DNA from 3 places in the Streptomyces sp. NPDC014727 genome. Region 1 is predicted to be linked to each of the others. Evidence: riboswitches for the same ligand, from Rfam matches in the RefSeq annotation. Region 1 holds a riboswitch; each other region holds the start of a gene.

The links. A riboswitch is a leader RNA that binds a small molecule or an ion and turns the genes downstream of it on or off. The one in region 1 is predicted to bind thiamine pyrophosphate.
Region 2: another riboswitch for thiamine pyrophosphate. It lies ahead of thiC (phosphomethylpyrimidine synthase ThiC); the one in region 1 lies ahead of ACF1B9_RS25720 (thiamine ABC transporter substrate binding subunit).
Region 3: another riboswitch for thiamine pyrophosphate. It lies ahead of thiO (glycine oxidase ThiO); the one in region 1 lies ahead of ACF1B9_RS25720 (thiamine ABC transporter substrate binding subunit).

Annotation. Positions count from the first base shown of each region.
Region 1 covers NZ_JBIBYR010000018.1:43,914-49,774, reverse strand. Annotated here, with positions in the region: gene pyrH (UMP kinase) at 1-56, shown strand, start outside; gene frr (ribosome recycling factor) at 235-792, shown strand; gene ACF1B9_RS25730 (phosphatidate cytidylyltransferase) at 792-1,877, shown strand; gene rlmN (23S rRNA (adenine(2503)-C(2))-methyltransferase RlmN) at 1,979-3,085, shown strand; TPP riboswitch at 3,127-3,243, shown strand; gene ACF1B9_RS25720 (thiamine ABC transporter substrate binding subunit) at 3,317-4,429, shown strand; gene ACF1B9_RS25715 (ABC transporter permease) at 4,585-5,861, shown strand, end outside.
Region 2 covers NZ_JBIBYR010000004.1:253,691-259,551, forward strand. Annotated here, with positions in the region: gene ACF1B9_RS09550 (DUF5326 family protein) at 32-244, shown strand; gene ACF1B9_RS09555 (IclR family transcriptional regulator) at 488-1,258, shown strand; gene ACF1B9_RS09560 (SsgA family sporulation/cell division regulator) at 1,360-1,797, shown strand; gene ACF1B9_RS09565 (YibE/F family protein) at 1,878-3,200, opposite strand; TPP riboswitch at 3,271-3,407, shown strand; gene thiC (phosphomethylpyrimidine synthase ThiC) at 3,400-5,217, shown strand; gene ACF1B9_RS09575 (hypothetical protein) at 5,417-5,861, opposite strand, start outside.
Region 3 covers NZ_JBIBYR010000001.1:428,411-434,271, reverse strand. Annotated here, with positions in the region: gene ACF1B9_RS02000 (hypothetical protein) at 1-181, opposite strand, end outside; gene metF (methylenetetrahydrofolate reductase [NAD(P)H]) at 232-1,149, opposite strand; gene thiE (thiamine phosphate synthase) at 1,249-1,902, opposite strand; gene ACF1B9_RS01985 (Rv2175c family DNA-binding protein) at 2,006-2,371, opposite strand; gene ACF1B9_RS01980 (NAD(P)/FAD-dependent oxidoreductase) at 2,442-3,695, opposite strand; gene ACF1B9_RS01975 (hypothetical protein) at 3,705-4,067, opposite strand; TPP riboswitch at 4,119-4,232, shown strand; gene thiO (glycine oxidase ThiO) at 4,230-5,411, shown strand; gene thiS (sulfur carrier protein ThiS) at 5,408-5,668, shown strand; gene ACF1B9_RS01960 (thiazole synthase) at 5,671-5,861, shown strand, end outside.

The sequences.
Region 1 (5,861 bases):
CGGTCAAGGGTGAGAAGATCGGCACGCTCGTGAGTGACCAGGGCACCCGGACCTGAGAACCGGGGGACCTTCTCGGGAAGCGACGGGAGGGTCCGGGGCCTGCCGGGAACACCCCGGTACAGGTCCCGAAGGATGGACAACGGCCTGCCGGTCGGACACCGTGCAGGTGAGGACGCGACGCAGGACCCGCCGGGCCCGAGCAGCCGGGCCCACTCAGACACGCAGGAGCACGTGGTGATCGAAGAAACCCTCCTTGAGGCCGAGGAGAAGATGGAGAAGGCCGTCGTCGTCGCGAAGGAGGACTTCGCCGCGATCCGTACCGGCCGTGCGCACCCGGCGATGTTCAACAAGATCGTCGCCGACTACTACGGCGCGCTGACCCCGATCAACCAGCTCGCCTCGTTCTCGGTGCCCGAGCCGCGCATGGCCGTCGTGACGCCGTTCGACAAGAGCGCGCTGCGCAACATCGAGCAGGCCATCCGTGACTCGGACCTGGGCGTCAACCCGAGCAACGACGGCAATATCATCCGGGTCACCTTCCCGGACCTTACCGAGGAGCGTCGTCGCGACTACATCAAGGTCGCGAAGTCGAAGGCCGAGGACTCGAAGATCTCCATCCGGGCCGTGCGCCGCAAGGCCAAGGAGACCCTCGACAAGCTGGTCAAGGACAAGGAGTCCGGCGAGGACGAGGTGCGTCGCGCGGAGAAGGAGCTCGACGACACCACCGCGAAGTACGTCGCACAGGTCGACGAGCTGCTCAAGCACAAGGAAGCCGAGCTGCTCGAAGTCTGATGAACGACTCTTCCCGGGGCGCCCCACAGGGAGCCGGCCGCTGGGGTGCGCCCGAGATGCAGGCCGCCCCGGCGGGTCCTGCATACGATGTGCATGACGCCCAGCAGACTCGGCCCATGCCCATCGTGCCGGACGTCCCCGACGCAGGTAGAGACGCTGACGACCCTGATGACCGGGGCCAGGGGGCCGCACGCCGGAGCGGTGGCCCCCTGTTCCGTGACGAGAAGCCGCAGGAGCCCATGCCCACCGCGCCACCGCCCCCGCAGAAGAAACGTGCGGGCCGTGATCTGCGAGCCGCCATAGGCGTCGGTGTGGGGCTCGGTGCCATCATCGTCGCCTCGCTGTTCATCGTGAAGGCCGTCTTCGTCGGTGTGATCGCCGTCGCCGTCGTCGTGGGGCTCTGGGAGCTCACCTCACGGCTGGAGGAGCGCAAGGGCATCAAGGCGCCGCTCGTTCCGCTTGCGGTCGGTGGCGCGGCGATGGTGGTGGCCGGATACGGCCGGGGCGCCGAGGGTGCCTGGGTGGCGATGGCGCTGACCGCGCTCGCGGTGCTCGTCTGGCGGATGACCGAGCCGCCGGAGGGCTACCTCAAGGACGTCACGGCCGGTGTGTTCGCCGCGTTCTACGTGCCGTTCCTGGCGACCTTCGTCGCGATGCTCCTGACCGCGGACGACGGGCCGCAGCGGGTGCTCACCTTCCTGCTGCTGACCGTGGTCAGCGACACGGGCGCGTACGCCGTCGGCTGGCGCTTCGGGAAGCACAAGCTCGCGCCGCGCATCAGCCCCGGAAAGACCCGCGAGGGGCTGTTCGGGGCCATCGCCTTCGCGATGGTCGCCGGGGCGCTGTGCATGCAGTTCCTGATCGACGGCGGTTCCTGGTGGCAGGGACTGCTGCTGGGGCTCGCGGTCGCGGTCAGCGCCACCCTCGGTGACCTGGGCGAGTCGATGATCAAGCGGGACCTCGGCATCAAGGACATGGGCACGCTGCTGCCGGGGCACGGCGGCATCATGGACCGGCTGGACTCGCTGCTGCCGACCGCCCCGGTGGTCTGGCTGCTGCTGGTGCTGTTCGTGGGTTCCGGCTGATCTGCGAGATCCACCGTCCTGACCTGGGCATTCACACGTGAGGGTCCGTCGTCCACAGGGCGGCGGGCCCTCATCGTCGCGTCTGCGACACTGGATGGACCATGCCTAAGCCCGGAGAACTCACTTTCGTCGCGCCCCGCGGAGCCAAGAAGCCGCCGCGGCACCTCGCCGACCTCACGCCCGCCGAGCGCAAGGAAGCGGTCGCCGCGATCGGCGAGAAGCCGTTCCGCGCCCAGCAGCTCTCGCAGCACTACTTCGCGCGGTACGCGCACGACCCGGCCGAGTGGACCAACATCCCGGCCGGTTCGCGGGACAAGCTCGCCGAGGCGATGTTCCCCGACCTGATGTCCGTGGTCCGCCACATCAGCTGTGACGACGACACCACCCGTAAGACGCTGTGGAAGCTGCACGACGGGACGCTCGTCGAGTCCGTCCTGATGCGCTACCCGGAGCGGGTGACGATGTGCATCTCGTCCCAGGCGGGATGCGGGATGAACTGCCCGTTCTGCGCGACGGGACAGGCCGGTCTCGACCGCAATCTGTCGACCGCCGAGATCGTTCACCAGATCGTGGACGGCATGCGGGCCCTGCGCGACGGGGAGGTCCCCGGAGGCGCGGCACGGCTCTCCAACATCGTCTTCATGGGCATGGGCGAGCCGCTCGCCAACTACAACCGGGTGGTCGGCGCGATCCGTCGGCTGACCGACCCGGAGCCGGACGGCCTGGGGCTCTCGCAGCGCGGGATCACCGTCTCCACCGTGGGTCTGGTGCCTGCGATGCTGCGCTTCGCCGACGAGGGTTTCAAGTGCCGTCTCGCCGTGTCCCTGCACGCGCCGGACGACGAACTGCGCGACACGCTCGTCCCCGTGAACACGCGGTGGAAGGTGCGCGAGGTGCTGGACGCGGCGTGGGAGTACGCGGAGAAGTCCGGCCGCCGCGTTTCCATCGAGTATGCGTTGATCCGGGACATCAACGACCAGGCGTGGCGCGGTGATCTGCTCGGCCGGCTTCTCAAGGGCAAGCGGGTGCACGTCAATCTGATCCCGCTGAACCCGACGCCGGGCTCCAAGTGGACCGCCTCGCGGCCCGAGGACGAGAAGGCCTTCGTCGAGGCGATCGCGGCCCACGGGGTGCCGGTGACGGTGCGGGACACCCGCGGCCAGGAGATCGACGGAGCCTGTGGACAGCTGGCGGCGGCCGAGCGCTGAGGCCTGGACGGCCCGTGTAACCTGGGCCTGAAATCAACTTCATATTCCGACAGGGGAGCGCCACAGCGCTGAGAGTGCGGCACCGAGGACAGGTCGTCCGCAGACCCTCTGAACCTCGCCCGGGTCATTCCGGGTAGGAAGTTCGGTCATCAACTCATGCTGTTGCGCCCTGCCCGCATTGCGCGGGCGGGGCCGCGTCTCTTCCTGGCCAAAACCCAGGAGGAATCCACAATGAGCACGACACGCAGAACCAAGCAGCTCGCGGCGACCGCTGCCGCTGCCGCGCTCGGCGTCACGGCGCTGGCCGGATGCGGGAGTTCCGACAAGTCCGCCTCCGGTTCCGGGGGCACGAAGGGCTCCGGCTCGAAGACCGTGACGCTCGTCAGCCATGACTCCTTCAATGCCTCCCCGGACGTGCTGAAGGAGTTCACCAAGGAGACCGGCTACACCGTCAAGGTGCTGAAGAGCGGCGACGCCGGTGTCGCGCTCAACCAGGAGATCCTGACCAAGGGTTCCCCGCGCGGCGATGTGTTCTTCGGCGTCGACAACACCCTGCTCTCGCGTGCCCTGGACAGCGGGCTCTTCACGCCGTACGAGGCGAAGGGCATCGACCGGGTGGCGGCCGACACGCGGCTGGACGGCGCCGAGCACCGGGTCACCCCGATCGACACCGGCGACATCTGCGTCAACTACGACAAGAAGTACTTCGCCGACAAGAAGCTGGCACCGCCGCGGTCCTTCGACGACCTGGCGAAGCCTGCCTACAAGAACCTCCTCGTCACCGAGAACGCCGCGACCTCCTCGCCCGGCCTCGGCTTCCTCCTCGGCACCGTCGCCACTTACGGCGACAAGGGCTACCAGGACTACTGGAAGAAGCTGAAGAGCAACGGCGTCAAGGTCGTCGACGGCTGGGAGCAGGCCTACAACGAGGAGTTCTCCGGCTCCGCGGGCGGCCGGAAGGCCAAGGCCGACCGGCCGCTGGTCGTCTCGTACGCCTCCAGCCCGCCCGTCGAGGTGCTCTACGCGAAGCCGCAGCCGGCCGAGGCCCCCACAGGCGTCGCCACCGGGACCTGCTTCCGTCAGATCGAGTTCGCCGGTCTGCTGAACGGTGCGAAGAACGAGGCGGGCGGCAAGGCCCTGCTGGACTTCCTGATCAGCAAGCGGTTCCAGGAGGACATGCCGCTCAACATGTTCGTGAACCCGGTCACCGAGGGTGCGAAACTGCCTGAGCTCTTCACGAAGTTCGGCGCGACGGTCGACAGGCCGACGACTGTCGCCCCTGATCGGATCTCCAAGAACCGTGAGCAGTGGGTCCAGTCGTGGTCCTCGCTCGTAGTGAAGTAGCGAAGACTCCCGTACGCGGATCGGACGCGGGCGGGAAGGGCGCGCCCGAGGAGGACGAGCAGCGGACGCGTGGCGAGCAGCCGCGCGGCCGCTTCGGGCGCGTGGACCCGGTGCGCGCGAAGGCGTGGCGCGGGAGCGCGGTGCGGCTCGGCCTGATGGCCGTGCCCGTCGCGTTCTTCGCGCTGTTCTTCGCCTACCCCGTCACCGCCATCGTCGGCCGCGGGCTGAAGGTCGACGGCGTCTGGCAGTTCGGCCGGATCGGCGAGGTGCTGACCCGGCCGGACATTCGTGACGTCCTCTGGTTCACCACCTGGCAGGCGCTCGCCTCGACCGCGCTGACCCTGCTGATCGCACTGCCCGGCGCCTATGTCTTTGCCCGTCTCGACTTCCCCGGCAAACAACTGCTGCGGGCGGTCGTCACCGTTCCGTTCGTCCTGCCCACCGTCGTCGTCGGGACGGCCTTCCTGGCGCTGCTGGGACGCGGCGGGCTCCTCGACCAGCTCTGGGGCGTACGGCTCGACACCACGGTCTGGGCGATTCTGCTCGCCCATGTCTTCTTCAACTACGCCGTGGTCGTACGGACCGTGGGCGGGCTGTGGTCACAGCTCGACCCGCGGCAGGAGGAGGCCGCCCGGGTGCTGGGCGCCGGACGGTTCGCCGCCTGGCGGCGGGTCACCCTGCCCGCCCTGGCACCCGCCGTGGCCGCCGCCGCGCTGATGGTCTTCCTCTTCACCTTCACCTCCTTCGGGGTCGTGCAGATCCTCGGCGGTCCGGGGTACGCCACGCTGGAGGTGGAGATCTACCGGCAGACCGCCCAACTGCTCGCCCTGCCGACGGCCGCCGTACTGACACTGGTGCAGTTCGCCGCCGTCGGAGCGATCCTGGCCGTGCACGCGTGGACCGTACGGCGCAGGGAGACCGCGCTGAAGCTGGTCGACCCGGCACAGACCGCCCGCAGGCCGCGCGGCGCCGGGCAGTGGTCGCTCCTCGGCGGGGTGCTGCTGACCGTGCTGCTGCTGATACTGCTGCCGCTCGGGGTACTGGTGGAACGCTCGCTCGATACTCCCGGGGGCCATGGCCTGGACTTCTACCGTGCCCTGCAGTCCGTGGACGCGGGCGGCGGTACGTTCCTGGTCGCACCGCTCGAAGCGATCTGGAACTCGACTCAGTACGCACTGGTCGCGACGGTCATCGCGCTGCTCATCGGCGGGCTCGCCGCCGCGGCGCTGACCCGGCGCGCCGGGCGGCTCGTCCGCGGCTTCGACGCGTTGCTGATGCTGCCGCTCGGGGTCTCCGCGGTCACTGTGGGCTTCGGCTTTCTGATCACGCTGGACAAGCCGCCGCTGGACCTGCGGACTTCATGGATCCTGGTGCCACTGGCCCAGGCGCTGGTCGGTGTGCCCTTCGTCGTACGGACGATGCTGCCGGTCCT
Region 2 (5,861 bases), on a different contig from region 1:
AACTCACAGAGACGAGGTAAGGACGATGGCGGTGCGGGAGATATTCGCGGGGATGCCCTGGTGGGTGAAGTGGATCGCGGTGCCGGTCATCGCGATCGTCGTGTTCGGCGGTCTGATCGCCAGCGTGGTCGGGTTCGTGATCGGTCTGCTCTTCAAGGTTCTGGTCTTCGTGATCCTGGTCGGAGGACTCGTCTTCGTCGTACGCAAGTTCATGTCATCCTCCTCCTCGCGCAGCGACTGGTAGGAAGATCGGAAACGGGGCGGAGGATTAGCCCAGCTGAGCTAAGTACAAGACGAAACGACACTCCTGGCGGATACGGCCGATATGGTGGAAATCTGCTGCCGCCACCTGGGAATTGACTGTCTGTCACCACTCTGGCCAGTGGTTTGTACGGCGTTCGGACTCCGGAGCCCAGACATGCGGCGGTTCGTGGGGGCGGCCCCCACAGGCGGGCTGACTGCCCGTCACCATGCCTGGGGGTGACCGTTGACCACGGCATCGAGCACTGCTGTCCCGACGCTGATCGGTTCGGTACAGCGAGCGCTGAGGCTGCTGGAAGCTGTGGGCGCCCATCGAGACGGGGCGCCCGCGAAGCAGCTGGCCAGGGAGGCGGGTCTTCCCCTTCCCACCGCCTACCACCTGCTGCGCACTCTGACCCATGAGGGCTATCTGCGCCGGGAGAGCGGCGTCTTTCTCTTCGGCGCCGCCGCGGAGCGCCTGGTCGGCGGAGGAACGCTGCGGAATCGTCGCAGCCGGATGACGGAGTCGCTGAGCCGCTGGCGCGACACCATCGGCGCACCGGTGTACTGCGCCGTCTACCGCGAGGGCGAGATCGAACTCGTCGCGGTCGCCGACGACCCCGTCACACCCGCGGTGGACGAGTGGGCATCCTTCCGGGAGACCGGCCACGCCCATGCGATCGGCCAGTGTCTGCTGAGCCGGCTCGACGAGAGGGCCCGCGAGGATCATCTGGACCGGCACCCCGTACGTCCGCTGACCCGCTATTCGGTGCGGGACCGCGCGGCGCTTCTGGAGAGATTGCGGTCGTTGGAACGCATGGAACCTGTCATCGAACGACAGGAGTACGCCCTGGGGACGGTCTGTGCGGCCATCCCGATCGCCGCCGGTTTCACTGCTGCAGCGATGGCTATTTCCGTACCCCTGGAGCAGGAAGACCGATTGCTCCCCGCAGTCGAACAACTACGTTGCGAAGTGGCCAGCCTCTTGCGCTCGTTCGTGTTCTCTATCAGTATCTGAAAAATCACTCCTTGTGATCTGCTATCGCGTGCACCACGATGGCGTCAATAGGGCCACGGGGGATCATTCCTGGCCAGATTCATCTACTGCGGGGTTGAACGATGCGCGAGTCGGTTCAAGCTGAGGTCATGATGAGCTTCCTCGTTTCCGAGGAGCTCTCTTTTCGGATCCCGGTGGAGCTCCGATACGAAGTCTGCGATCCATATGCGATCCGGATGACCTTCCATCTGCCCGGCGACGCCCCCGTCACCTGGGCATTCGGCCGTGAGCTGCTGCTCGACGGCCTCAACAGCCCCAGTGGGGACGGCGATGTGCACATCGGGCCCACGGAGCCCGAGGGGTTGTCCGATGTACACATCCGTCTCCAGGTGGGCACGGATCGCGCCCTCTTCAGGGCCGGTACGGCACCGCTCGTGGCCTTTCTCGACCGCACCGACAAACTCGTGCCGCTCGGGCAGGAGTGCACGTTGGGTGACTTCGAGGGCAATCTGGAAGAGGCCCTGGGCCGGATCCTCACGGAGGAACAGAACGCCGGCTGACGAGCGCGGCGCCGCAGGTCGGCCCGCCGGTCGAACACGATATCCGCCGAATGGGTGAATCGCTCTCCGTGTGGAGGCGTTCAAGCCCTCGCCCTTCGACGGCGGCCCTTCCCGGTCCGTACGGGTGCTGGAGCTACGGCTTCCGCGCCGAGCCCCGTGCGGTCCGCGGAGACGACCAGCGCGGCGAGCACGGTCGTCACCGGTACCGAGGCGACCAGTCCGATCGAGCCGACCAGCGTTCGCACGATCTCCTCCGCCACCAGTTCGCTGTTGGCCACCGTCCCTACGCTGCTCCGGGCGATCGAGAACAGCAGCAGCAGCGGCAGCGCCGCGCCCGCGTAGGCCAGCACCAGCGTATTGACGACCGAGGCGATGTGATCGCGCCCGATCCTGATCCCTGCCCGGTAGAGACCCCGCGCACCCATCGTCGGGTTCGCCTGGTGCAGCTCCCAGACCGCAGATGTCTGGGTGACCGTCACATCGTCGAGCACCCCGAGCGAGCCGATGATCACACCGGCCAGCAGTAGACCGCTCATGTCGATGTGCGGGTACAGGCCGTGGATGAGGCCGGTGCTGTCATCGGTGTTGCCGGTCAGGCCGGCCCAGCCGATGAAGAGTGATCCGAGCAGCCCGATCAGCAGCAGGGAGATCAGGGTGCCGATGACGGCGACCGAGGTGCGGGCGGTCAGGCCGTGGCACATGTAGAGCGCGATCAGCATGATCGCACTGGCCCCGATCACTGCGACGAGCAGTGGATTCGAGCCCTGTAGGACGGCCGGGAGGATGAACAGCGTCAGCACGGCGAACGACACCGCGAGCGCGACCAGCGCCATCACGCCACGCATCCTGCCCACCGCGACCACCACCAGGGCGAAGACCCCGGCCAGCAGCGTCATCGGGAACTTCCGGTTCACATCCGTCACCGAGTACTGCAGATCATGGGGGGCGTCGGGGGCGTACGCCACGACCACGCCCTGTCCCTCGCGCAACTGACGTGGTGCGTCGGGCTGGACGATCTCGAGGAAGGTCCGGCCCTCGTCATGGCCGGTCGTCACTTCGACGGTGGCTTTCTCGCACAGCCCCGCCCCGTTCCCCAGCGGCGTCGTGGTGTCGCCACTGGTGGGCATCTGGGCAGCGTTCACTTCCTTGCAGTCCACCTTGTCGATCTTCACCACCTTGGCCTGCTGGGTCTGCTGGTCGAAACCGACACCGGTCCGCTCGTGCGGGGGCGCACCTCCCGGCCAGAGCGCCACCAAGCCGACGACGACCGCGGTGGCGAACGGGATCAGTACGGCGGCGATGACCTTGCGCAGATGCTTGGAGACGGGCGCTGCGGGGCCGTGGCCGTGTGAATGGCCATGCTGAGGGCCCTGCGGGTCGGGGTCGTTCTGGGGGGACGTCACCGGCCGATCATCGCAAGAAGAAAAGGGCCCTCTGTTCATTCCGCCGGACGGGGCGCTAGCGTGGGGGGACCTTTGCACACGCGGGAGCTCGGAGCACCGGGCTGAGAGGGCGCTGATATCCGTACATCTGTACGGGACAGGCTGCTGCGCCGACCGCCGAACCTGTTACCGGGTAATGCCGGCGTAGGGAGTAGGTCTCATGACCACATCGGACGCACGCACGCCTGCCTCGAACCAGAGCGACGAGGCCGGGAAGTCCATCGGCTGGCACAAGGGGTACGTCCAGGGCTCACGCCCGGACCTCCGGGTGCCGGTCCGTCAGGTGCACCTCACCAACGGCAAGGACGTGACGCTGTACGACACGTCGGGGCCGTACACCGATCCCACCACCGAGACCGATGTCCGTCGCGGTCTCGCACCGCTGCGGGAGAACTGGATCACCGCGCGCGGCGACACCGAGGAGTACCCGGGTCGCCCGGCCCGCCCCGAGGACGACGGGCTCAAGCACACCTCGCCGCGAATGGGGTCTCCCCTGCTCGAGCGAAGCCGAGAGCTCGGGGAAGGGCTGCGCAACCTCGACGCCGTCTTCCCCGGCCGCCCGCGGCTGCCCCGCCGCAGCCGGGACGGCCGGCCGGTCACCCAGCTCGCATACGCCCGCCGGGGCGAGATCACTCCGGAGATGGAGTACGTGGCGATCCGGGAGGACGTCGAACCCGAGGTGGTGCGCGAGGAGATCGCCGCGTGCCGGGCCGTGCTGCCGGCCAATGTCAACCATCCCGAGACCGAGCCGATGATCATCGGCAAGCGGTTCCTGGTGAAGGTCAATGCAAACATCGGCAACTCCGCGGTGACGTCCTCCATCGAGGAGGAGGTGGAGAAGATGACATGGGCGACGCGCTGGGGCGCCGACACGGTCATGGACCTTTCCACCGGACGCAACATTCACACCACCCGTGAGTGGGTTCTGCGCAACTCCCCTGTGCCGATCGGCACCGTTCCCCTCTACCAGGCCCTCGAAAAGGTCGACGGCAAGGCCGAGGAGCTGACCTGGGAGATCTACAAGGACACCGTCATCGAGCAGGCCGAGCAGGGCGTCGACTACATGACGGTTCACGCCGGCGTGCGCCTGCCGTACGTTCCGCTGACCGCCCGCCGCAAGACCGGCATCGTCTCCCGCGGCGGCTCGATCATGGCGGCGTGGTGCCTCGCGCACCACAAGGAGTCGTTCCTGTACGAGCACTTCGAGGAGCTCTGCGAGATTCTCGCCACGTACGACGTGACGTACTCGCTGGGCGACGGGCTGCGCCCCGGGTCGATCGCCGATGCGAACGACGAGGCCCAGTTCGCCGAACTGCGCACGCTCGGTGAACTGAACACGATCGCCAAGCGGTTCGGCGTGCAGACCATGATCGAGGGGCCGGGTCATGTCCCGATGCACAAGATCAAGGAGAACATCGACCTGCAGCAGGAGATCTGCGAGGAGGCGCCGTTCTACACGCTCGGCCCGCTGACCACCGATGTCGCTCCGGCGTACGACCACATCACCTCGGGCATCGGTGCGGCGATGATCGCCTGGTGGGGCACGGCGATGCTCTGTTATGTCACGCCCAAGGAGCACCTGGGCCTGCCCAATCGGGACGATGTGAAGACCGGCGTCATCACGTACAAGATCGCGGCTCATGCGGCGGACCTCGCCAAGGGGCACCCGGGGGCGCAAGACTGGGACGACGCGCTCTCCGACGCACGCTTCGAATTCCGCTGGGAGGACCAGTTCAACCTGGCTCTCGACCCGGTCACGGCAAGGGAGTTCCATGACGAGACGCTGCCGGCCGAGCCTGCGAAGACGGCGCACTTCTGCTCGATGTGCGGCCCGAAGTTCTGTTCGATGAAGATCTCCCAGGACATCCGTCGTCAACACGGCGGTGGTTCCCAGGCGGAGATCGACGAGGGTATGGCGGAGAAGTCCAGGGAATTCGCGGCGGCGGGCAACCGCGTCTATCTGCCGATCGCGGACTGAGCCCGTCGCACGGCGCCGGGGTGGCGAAGGTCTTCTCACGGACTTTCGCCACCCGTCCGCCGCTCTCCGGGTGCGCGGCGGGACCGGGGCGCGGTGGCGTCGGAGAGCCGGCGAACGAGGCGGCGCGGGAGCCGACTGATCATCAGGCTCGCGCTGTGGCAGGGGACGTACCAGCGTTCGTCGATACGACCGGACCCGGTCAGTCCGGTTCGTGCTCGGGCCCGCCGAAGTCGGGGCTGGTGAAGTCCGGGCTGGTGAACGTCGGGCGTGGGCCTGCCGCCGGGCCCTCGTCCGGGCTCGTGAAGTCCGGTCTGCTGTAGCCGATCTTCGGGATGCGGTTCGCCGAGCGATGCGGTGTGCGCGATGCCCGGCCGGCCTCGGGGTCGGCGAGCGCGTCCCTGAGGAACGGCAGGATGCCGCGTTCCAGCAGCGCGTGGCGCCATGCCTCCCGGGCGCGTGCCACATCCTCCGGCAGCTCGTCCTCGGCGTCCTCGGAGGGCTGCGACGTCGAGCCGTTGCGCAGCGCGGTGATGAGCAGTCCGACGGCGGCGGCGAGGATCGCGGCGGCCATCACCGCCGCGAAGAACCAGCCTGCGGTGACCATGGTGGAGGCGAAGGACGGCGGCGGGCTGAGCAGTTTCAGC
Region 3 (5,861 bases), on a different contig from region 1:
ACGCGATCGTGCCGACGGCGATGACGAACACGGACGGCATCAGCACGCCGACGACGACACAGGCGAAGCCCGCGAAGGCGAGCAGACGCCAGCGCAGACGCGCCTTGTACTGCAGGAGCACCTCGCCGAGCAGCCACAGCGCGACTATTCCGAACGCGATGTAGAGGACCGTCCAGCCCATGCCCGCCCCCTCCTACGGCCACCGCCCCGGGTCGTGGCGGGTACGGCCGGTCACGACTGCTTGTGCAGTCCGAGATTCTCGTAGATTTCGAGCGTCGCCGTCGAGTTGTTGAGCGTGATGAAGTGCAGTCCGGGCACACCCTCGGAGCGCAGCCTCGCGCAGAACCGCGTTGCGAAGTCGATACCAATGGAGCGTACAGCGGCGGGATCGTCCTTGGCGGCGAGGATGCGTTCTTTCAGAGAGGAAGGGAAAGACGCGTTGCTGAGCTGCGCGAACCGGTCCAGTTGTTTGACGCTGGTCAGCGGCATGACCTCGGGGATGATCGGAGTTTCGCAACCCGCCGCGACCACGCGGTCACGCATCCGCAAATAGTCCTCCGGATTGAAGAACATCTGAGTGATGGCATAGTCGGCACCGGCGCGGCACTTGTCCACGAAATGCCGGATGTCGGTGTCCCAGTCGGTCGAGCGGGGATGCATCTCGGGAAATGCCGCGACGCCCACACAGAAATCGCCGGATTCCTTGATGAGCCGGACGAGATCGGCCGCGTACCGCACACCCTGCGGGTGCTCGACCCACTCACCCATCGGGTCGCCCGGCGGGTCCCCGCGCACGGCGAGGATGTTCCGGATTCCGGCATCGGCGTACTGCCCGATCATGTTGCGCAGCTCGGCGACGGAGTGGTTGACCGCAGTGAGGTGCGCGACCGGGGTGAGGGTGGAGTCGGCGGCGATCTGCTGGGTGGCCTTGACCGTTCCGGCCCGGGTGGAGCCGCCGGCGCCGTAGGTCACGGAGACGAAGCTCGGCCCCACCGCCTCCACACGGCGGAGCGCGTTCCAGAGATTCCGCTCGCCCTTCTCGGTCTTCGGCGCCCAGAACTCGAACGAATACGAGGTCTTGCCGGTCGCAAGGAGCTCACGCACCGTACGCGCGTGATCCGTCCTGGTGGAAGATGTGCCAAGGGCCATACGGGCAGGTTAACCAGAGTGCGACGACCACAGGACCAGACCAGCGTTAATTGTCCGAATTGACTGGTTGTTTGTCCACTCCTCGGACATCTGGCCGGATCAGTCCCCAGCGCGTGCCCGGATTCGCCCGGCGAGCTCCGCGGTGGCGGCGGTGGGGTCGGCGGCCTCGGTGATCGCCCGCACGACGACCACCCGGCGGGCTCCGGCGTTCAGCACCTCGTCGAGATTTCCCGCGTCGATCCCGCCGATGGCGAACCACGGGCGCCGCGTGCCGAGCGAGGCGGCGTAGCGCACCAGGTCCAGACCGGGGGCGGGCCGGCCGGGCTTGGTCGGCGTGGGCCAGCAGGGGCCGGTGCAGAAGTAGTCCACACCGGGCTCGGCGACGGCCGCGTCGACCTCGGACTCCGCGTGGGTGGAGCGGCCGATGACCACCTCCTCGCCGATGACGGCGCGGGCGGCGGGCACCGGCAGGTCGCCCTGGCCGAGATGCAGCACGTCGGAGCCGATGGCGTGGGCGACATCGGCCCGGTCGTTCACCGCGAGGAGCTTGTCGTGGCGTCGGCAGGCCTCGGCGAGGACGGCCAGGTGTTCGAGCTCCTCGGCCGCTTCCATGCCCTTGTCGCGCAGCTGGACGATGTCCACCCCACTGGAGAGGACGGCGTCCAGGAAGGCGGGGAGGTCGCCCTGCCGCTTGCGGGCGTCCGTGCACAGATACAGCCGGGCGTCGGACAGCAGCGCGCGAGGCGTGGACATGGTGCGGTTCCCCCTGGAGAGCGTCGTGGAGCGGTTGATCGGAACGGTGCGGGGTGCGGGCCGCGCCATACCACGGGGCCCGCACCTCACCTACGGCCGGCGGTCAGACGGCGAGCGCCTGGGCGCGACGCTTCACCTCCGTGCCGCGATTCTCGCTCAGCGCCTGGGCGGGGGTGCCGGGCAGGGTCGGGTCGGGGGTGAAGAGCCACTCCAGCATCTCTTCGTCGGTGAAGCCGTCGTCCCGCAGCAGCGTCAGGGTGCCGGAGAGGCCCTTGACGACCTTGTCGCCCGCGATGAAGGCGGCAGGCACCTGCAGCGCCCGGTTCTCACCACGTCGTACGGCGATGAGCTGGCCCTCCTTGACCAGCTGCCGCACGCGCGTCACCTCGACATCGAGCATTTCCGCGATGTCGGGGAGGTGGAGCCAGGCAGGGACGAGAGCATCGATCTTTGCGTCAATCTCGGTCACGGGGACAAGCGTGCCATCCCGGACCGACAGTCGGTAGCCGGGCCGACCGTACGGGGGTGCGGGTACGCCGTCAGAGGGTCGCCGACTTCAGCGGTACGGAGGGGTCCGCGACCCGTGCCGGATCGAGCCGCGCCCCCGCCTCGATGAGCCTGCGCCCCTGCGCCAGATCACGGGGGCGCCCGACGGCGAGGACCGCGACCAGGATGCCGTCGCGCAGCCAGCACACCGACCAGGAGGGCTCCGCCGGATCGCCGCGCCACAGCAGGGTGTCGGCCGCCCCGCAGTGGCCCGCGTACTGCACGAACCGGCCGAACTGCTCGGACCAGAAGTACGGCACGGGGTCGTAGGTCTGCGGCGCCGGACCGTCCTCGGCCCCTGCCGCGATGATGTTGGCGGCGGCGGTGCGGGGGCCCTGGAGGGCGTTGTCCCAGTGGTGGACGAGAAGGCGTTCGCCGTATCGGGCGGAGGGGAACGAGGCGCAGTCGCCCACCGCGTACACATCGGGCAGCGAGGTGCGCAGCGCATCGTCGGCGGTCACCGATCCGTCGGGGCCGAGGGCGATGCCGGAACCGGCCAGCCAGGCGGTGGAGGGCCGTGCGCCGATGCCGACGACGACCGCTCCGGCCGGGATCGCGCGGCCGTCCGCGAGGATCACGCGGCCGGGTTCGATGCGCTCGACCCGGGCCCCGGTGAGGAGTTCGGCGCCGCTCTCGGCGTACCAGGCGGCCATCGGGGCAGCCACCTCGGCGGGCATCGCGCCGGCGAGCGGCCGGTCGGCGGCCTCGACGACGGTGACCTCGCAGCCCGCGGCGCGGGCCGCGGTGGCGAACTCCGCGCCGATCCAGCCCGCTCCGACGACCACGACGCCGTGCCGCTCGTCGAGGACGGGCCGCAGTCGTGCCGCGTCGTCGAGGGTACGCAGCAGATGGACACCGGGAACGCCTTCGGTACCGGGCAGGATGATCGGTTCGGCGCCGGTCGCGACCACCAGGACGTCGTAAGGAACAGGCCCTGACGGAGTGTCGAGCTCGTGCGCCCCGGGCCGCACACCGGTGACTTCGCGCCCCAGCCGCAGATCGATGTCCAATGCCTCGAAGTCGACATCGAACGCGGAGCCCTCGGCCTCGCCCAGCAGTACCGCCTTGGACAGCGGGGGCCGGTCGTAGGGCTGGTGCGGTTCGGCACCGATCAGGGTGACGGGGCCGGTGAAGCCCTGCTCCCGCAGGGCCACCGCCGTCTGTACTCCGGCCATGCCGGCGCCGACGATGACGACACGTCGCCCCGCCCGCCGGTCCGGCCGCTCCGACTGCTGCTGCTCGCTCACCCGTACACCTTAAACACCTGACGCACCGTCAGGAAAGGGGAGTTCCTCCACCGTGCTCCTACCGCTGCCGTCCTGGGACTCCCATTCCCACCGCTCGTCCAGCCGGACCCTGCCGTCCGCCAGGTCGACGACAGTGGAGACACAGTGGCCGGAGGATGTCGTTCCGTCCTGCTTCAGCTGGACATAGCGGAAGTCGAGGGTGTCGTCGACGCGCGTGCCGACAAGGTGGCCGCGGACCACGTCGCCGCCCGCGTACTCGGCCCAGATCCGGCCGTTCTCCTCGTGGTACGTGAAGCGGGTACGGGTACCGACCTGACCCGGGGCCTGGTCGGCGACCGGCGAGAGGACGAGTCCGTCGAGCGAACGGGCCACGGTGGCTGCTCCCTTACTGGGTCCGGCGGGCGGGGTTTAGGGTGGCCAACGTAAAACACTCGCGGGAGCCCGGACGCACCGGGCTGAGAGGGAGGCTGCGGCGGCCTCCGACCGTACGAACCTGATCCGGGTCATGCCGGCGAAGGGAGGGGCTGGACGCCCATGCGTTCTACACGGAACGGAGACGGATCCGATGTCCTCGTCATCGGGGGCGGGATCATCGGTCTGGTGACCGCCTGGCGGGCCGCGCAACGCGGACTGCGCACCGCGGTCGTCGACCCCGAACCGGGCGGCGGGGCCGCCCGGGTGGCGGCCGGCATGCTGGCCGCCGTCACCGAACTCCACTACGGCGAACAGATGCTGCTGGGCCTCAATGTCGCCTCGGCCGCCCGCTATCCCGACTTCGCGGCCGAACTGGAGGCGGCGAGCGGGCGGGAGACCGGCTTCCGCGCCTGCGGCACGCTGGCCGTCGCGCTGGACTCCGACGACCGTGCCCATCTGCGGGAACTGCACGCCCTGCAGCAGCGTTCCGGCCTGGAGTCGGAGTGGCTCACCGGCCGCGAATGCCGCCGCCTGGAGCCGATGCTCGCGCCGGGCGTCCGCGGCGGTCTGCGGGTCGACGGCGACCACCAGATCGACCCCCGTCGACTGGCCGCCGCTCTGCTGACCGCCTGCGAGCGGGCCGGGGTGGTCTTCCACCGCGGATGGGTGGAGCGCCTGACGGTGGTCCGCGACCGGGCCGCCGGAGCCGTCCTCGCCGGGGGCACGGAACTCACCGCCGACCAGGTCGTGCTCGCCGCGGGCAGCCTGAGCGGCAGGCTCCCGGGACTGCCGGACGAGGTCGTGCCGCCGATCCGTCCGGTGAAGGGGCAGGTGCTGCGGCTGACGGTGCCCGCCGCGTACGCGCCCCTCCTCACCCGGACGGTCCGGGCCGTGGTCCGGGGCAGCCATGTCTATCTCGTACCGCGCGAGAACGGCGAACTGGTCGTCGGCGCCACCAGCGAGGAGATGGGCTGGGACACCACCGTCACCGCGGGCGGCGTCTACGAACTGCTGCGGGACGCCCACGAACTGGTGCCGGGCATCACCGAACTGCCGCTCACCGAGACCCGTGCCGGTCTGCGCCCCGCCTCCCCCGACAACGCGCCGCTGCTCGGCCCCACCGCCCTGCCCGGCCTCCACCTCGCCACCGGCCACCACCGCAACGGGGTGCTGCTCACCCCCATCACCGGTGACGTCATGGCGGCGCTCCTGGCCGACGGCGAGCTGCCCGAGCCGGCCCGCCCCTTCACCCCGTTCCGTTTCTCGCCCGCCGCCCCCGTACGTCAGGAGCAGCCCGCATGACCGAGCCCACGCCCCTCTCCGTGGCCGCTTCCACGCCCGAGCCCGGCCTCGCCCCCCTGTCCGTGTCCGTGAACGGCGAGGTCCGCCTGCTCGCCGCGGGCACCACCCTGGACGCCCTCGTCGCCGCCCTGACCGCCGCGCACTCCGGCGTCGCGGCCGCCGTCAACGAGACCGTCGTCCCGCGCGGCCAGTGGTCCGCCGCCGTACTCGGTGACGGGGACCGCGTCGAGGTCCTGACCGCGGTCCAGGGAGGCTGACGGTGTCCGACGACCTCTTCACCCTCGGCGACACCGCCTTCGGCTCCCGGCTGATCATGGGTACCGGCGGGGCACCCAGCCTCGACGTGCTGGAACGGTCGCTGACCGCCTCCGGTACCGAACTGACCACCGTCGCGATGCGCCGCCTCGATCCGACCGTGCAGGGTTCGGTGCTCTCCGTGCTCCGGCGGCT